2 regions of the Paenibacillus sp. G34 genome follow, and region 2 is predicted to be linked to the other one. Evidence: predicted binding sites of a transcription regulator. Region 2 holds the regulator's gene; the other holds the start of a gene.
What was found. Region 2 encodes Rex, which represses fermentation and respiration genes when NADH is low (regulators of the CRP and FNR family bind a similar motif). Its sites were predicted from a motif close to TTGTGAAATATTTCACAA; they were not measured.
Positions count from the first base shown of each region.

Region 1 (2,210 bases), 190 kb from region 2:
GGATGGATTAACCGCACATTTCTCTGCGTTGATTGCACCTGCTGTCAATTTGGCTGCCTCTTCTTTGTTTACAAAATAACAGCCGTTGGTGATCATTTTCTTTTTCACTTGGTCAAAGATCGGTTCTTCAATAATGACCGCTTGCTCGGATGCACAGATCATTCCGTTATCAAAAGATTTCGACAGGATTAAATCCGTTACCGCCTGATTGATATCTGCACTTTTCTCGATAAAGCATGGTACGTTACCTGGCCCTACGCCCAGTGCCGGTTTACCGCAGCTGTACGCCGCCCGTACCATTGCTGATCCGCCTGTCGCCAGGATGAGAGCAACATCGTTGTGGTTCATCAATGCGTTGGTACGATCCATGGATGGATCATCAATCCATTGGATACAGTCTGCCGGAGCACCGTTTTTCACAGCAGCTTCAAGCAAGATTTTCGCTGCCTCGCGGCTACAGTTCTGTGCAGATGGGTGGAAACCAAAGATAATCGGGTTCCGTGTTTTTATGGCAATCAGTGCTTTAAACATCGTTGTGGATGTCGGATTGGTCACTGGTGTGATCCCCATGATGATACCAACCGGTTCCGCAATTTTCTGGAAGCTGTCATACTCATTATCTTCAATAACACCTACTGTTTTTTCGTATTTAATGCTGTTATAAACATACTCTGTTGCGAATATATTTTTAATAATCTTATCTTCATACACACCACGTCCCGTTTCTTCCACGGCCATTTTGGCGAGCATCATGTGTTTATCCAGTCCCGCAAGGGCCATTGCCTGCACAATCCGGTCAATCTGCTCCTGATCCATGGACATGAAAGCTGCATGTGCTTTGTTCGCTTTATCAATTAACGTTTGAATATACTGACCTGCTGTCGGTTCTTTTGTTGGGGCGACTTCATTCTTTACAGCCATCTCCCTCATCCTCCTAAAGGTTCGTATTGGTTTGTCTCTCTTCTTTACATCCACATCGTATCATGGGGAAAAGATATATTATGTGATTTTTTTCACAAAGTATGACAAATTTAAATTAAGTTTTTAACAGCCCCTTTCCGATGAGAATTCACTTTCTATTATAAATAGTAGACCAACAGCCTCATCCTTCCCCTCAAAAAGTGAATTTAATCACAATGTTTGAAATTTCGCCATTTTTAAAGGCTTTCCATGCCCCTCAAACGGTAAGATTAGGTATATACTGAACTTAAAAATTGAACCACCGCAATTTGTACCGTACCTCCACACGGCCGAGATGCCTACATCAGGATGGCACAGTTTGCGGCGAACCTCGGGGGCATTATTTCGGATAACAATCAGCTTACCGGGGAGACAAAGGGGAGATCAACGTATGGGAGAACTAACAAACGTACTGGAAAACCGCGGGAACACTAACTGCTTCTCGGAAGTAAATTTTAATCATCTGCTCGTAACGATGAAAGACCGCACCTACCCGGAAGGAACTCATCTGTACTGGGAAGGTGACGTCTCTGACAAACTTTATTATATGAAACGGGGACGTGCCCAGATCACCAAATCGACCGATGAGGGTAAGGAACTGATCATGTACATGTACCAGACGGGCGACATGATTGGTCAGGCTGATCCGTTCTTCGGTTCAAGACACAGCTTCTCCGCGGAGGTTCTCGAGGATAGCGAGATTGGTGTGCTGGAACACAAAGACCTGGAAATGCTGATCTGTCAGCATTGTGACTTTGCGATTGATTTCATGAAATGGATGGGCATTCACCATCGTTTGACCCAAACCAAGTTCCGCGATTTGATGTTGTACGGCAAACCAGGTGCACTTTGTTCCACCTTGATCCGGCTGTCTAATTCCTATGGAGAAGCGCATGGAGATCATGTGATGATTCATAAAAAAATTACCCACACGGATCTATCCAATATGATTGGAGCTACCCGTGAAAGTGTAAACCGCATGCTCAGCGATCTTCGCAAAAAAGATGCGATCGAGTATGACAACGGCATGATTGTCATTAAAGACCTGAAGATGTTGCAAGGGATCTGTCACTGCGAACTATGCCCGAGTGAAATCTGCCGCATCTGACGCGAACGCAGAATCTCGAGAAAGCACTTTGAAACACCGTAGCACACTGTCCCTACAGCTCGTTAGCGAGTAGTATATCTCTTGCCTTAACCAACTTTTCAACAATATCATTCCACGTAAAAAAGCCCAATTTCGCTGAATC
Region 1 is NZ_CM166469.1:4,074,438-4,076,647, forward strand. It holds gene adhE (bifunctional acetaldehyde-CoA/alcohol dehydrogenase) at 1-921, opposite strand, end outside; gene AC1VYS_RS18520 (Crp/Fnr family transcriptional regulator) at 1,352-2,068, shown strand.
Region 1: the regulator Rex is predicted to act here: its motif matches at 1,002-1,019, upstream of adhE (bifunctional acetaldehyde-CoA/alcohol dehydrogenase).

Region 2 (2,210 bases):
GCAGCGGACTCTTCGAGTTTCCGCATCTGCTCTTCTTCGGAGCAAAGTCCAATTACGCCACGAGCCAGTGCAGCTCTAGCCCCTGACTGTTCAACCACTTTAGCCACCTGATCCATGTGATCATACATGTCCAGGAAAGCCGTTGTTCCGCCTTTTAACATCTCAAGTACCGAAAGGGATGCTCCCCAATACACGTCCTCTGACGTCATTTTCGCTTCCATTGGCCACATTTTTTCTTGCAACCACACTTGTAGTGCCAGATCATCACCATGCCCACGAAGAAGAGACATCGCCGCATGACCATGCGTATTGATCAGACCCGGCAGGAAGAGTAGTCCTTTTCCATCGACTTTGGACAAGTTTTCGTCTCCATCCGGCAGCGTCTCACCAATATGCACAATCTTGTCATTTTCAATGACCATATACCCTTGAACTACAGTCCAGTTCGCGCCTTCATTAACTGCGAATTTACCATTGTGGATTACCCATTTATTCATTGTTGTCATTCTGCTCTTCTTCCTTCCCATTTTCCAAATAATAAGCCAAGCTAAGCAAATCCGTTGTAAAATCAGCATGATGAATGCGAACATGTGGAGGCGTTTTTAGAATCGTTGGTGCAAAATTCAAGATCGCCTCAATTCCCGATTCAATCAGTTGGTCGGCAACGTTCTGAGCTTCTATATCCGGTACGGTAATAATGCCGATACGGATGTTATCTTTCTGTACCGCTTCCGTAAGCTCTTCCATCGGTTGCACCGTCAGGCTGTTGATTTTGCTGCCAATCTTCGGCCCAAAGGCATCAAAAATAGCTACAATTTTCATATTGTCCTTCAGATATGCATTGTAATTGGACAGTGCGTGTCCGAGATTACCGGCTCCGACCAGAGCCACATTAATTTGCTGGTCGATTTTTAAAATGTGACGAATCTTCTCAATCAGGTAAGAGACGTCGTAACCGATTCCTTTGCGACCAAAATCTCCGAAATAAGCCAAATCTTTGCGGATCTGAGCCGGGTTTAGATCCAATCGCTGGCCGAGCTCCTGCGAGGAAACCGTTGTCACCTCACGCTGAACCAACTCGTTCAAATAACGCAAATATACAGGCAAACGCCTTACTACCGCTTCTGATATTTTATCCGATTTCATTCTTGCTCCCCCTTACCATTGCCACGATAAAATGTAATAAATATTGAAAAGATGAGCATTCTGTATACATGCAAAATCCATGCATATTCCTCATACAGAATGCCCGTATTATTGGGATTATAAGTTCAAATATGCGTTGCCCTTTCGAAGTCTTCCTCGAGTTTAACGCCATGTAGATGTGCAATGCAATATTATAGCCTACAATTCATTAATTTTGCTTCTCAGCTGCACGATCAAGCCATTCAGCGATGCGTGGAACCATCTGTTCCGTGAGCATATGCTCCATTTTGGGTCCCGGCAGTGAATACAGGAAGTACTTGCCGTAGTAAGCCTCAATCACTCTTGTATCATATACAATGACGATACCGCGATCCTTCCCCGTACGAACAAGTCGGCCAAATCCTTGCTTGAACCGGATGACAGCCTGAGGCACAGATAGCTTCATAAATGGATTTTTCTTCTGCTCTTGCAACAATTCACTCTTCGCTTCAAGGAGAGGATGGTTGGGAGGCTGGAACGGCAGTCTTACGATGGCAAGACAGGTCAGCGCTTCTCCCGGAATATCCACACCTTCCCAGAAACTGCTCGTCCCCAGCAGAACGGCAGCTTTGGCATCCTGGAATCGACGGGTCAGCTTGGAGCGATTGCCGCTGTCCACACCCTGGCCGAGTAGCGAGATATCATTACCGGACAAAGCCTCTTTCAGGGGTTCATACACTTGACGCAGCATTTTATAGGAGGTAAACAGCACCATCATGCGCCCTTGTGTTGCAATGGCGGTCTCTGCAAGAGAATGCACCAGCATCTGTACAAAATGTGCATCTCCTACACTGCCTTTCAGACTTGGAAAATCACGCGGTATCACTAACAATGCCTGTTCCCGATAATTGAACGGAGAAGGAAGCATTGAAGTCAGAAGCCGGTTATTGTCGGAAGCTTCCTGTAAGCCAAGCTGCTCAATCATGAACTGGAATGACTTATCGACCGATAGCGTAGCCGAAGTAAGTACAACGCTTTTCTTTTTATCAAAAAACATCTCTTTCAGTTGTGCACTTACATCTACC
Region 2 is NZ_CM166469.1:3,880,899-3,883,108, forward strand. It holds gene AC1VYS_RS17475 (amidohydrolase) at 1-506, opposite strand, end outside; gene AC1VYS_RS17480 (redox-sensing transcriptional repressor Rex) at 490-1,146, opposite strand; gene dinG (ATP-dependent DNA helicase DinG) at 1,355-2,210, opposite strand, start outside.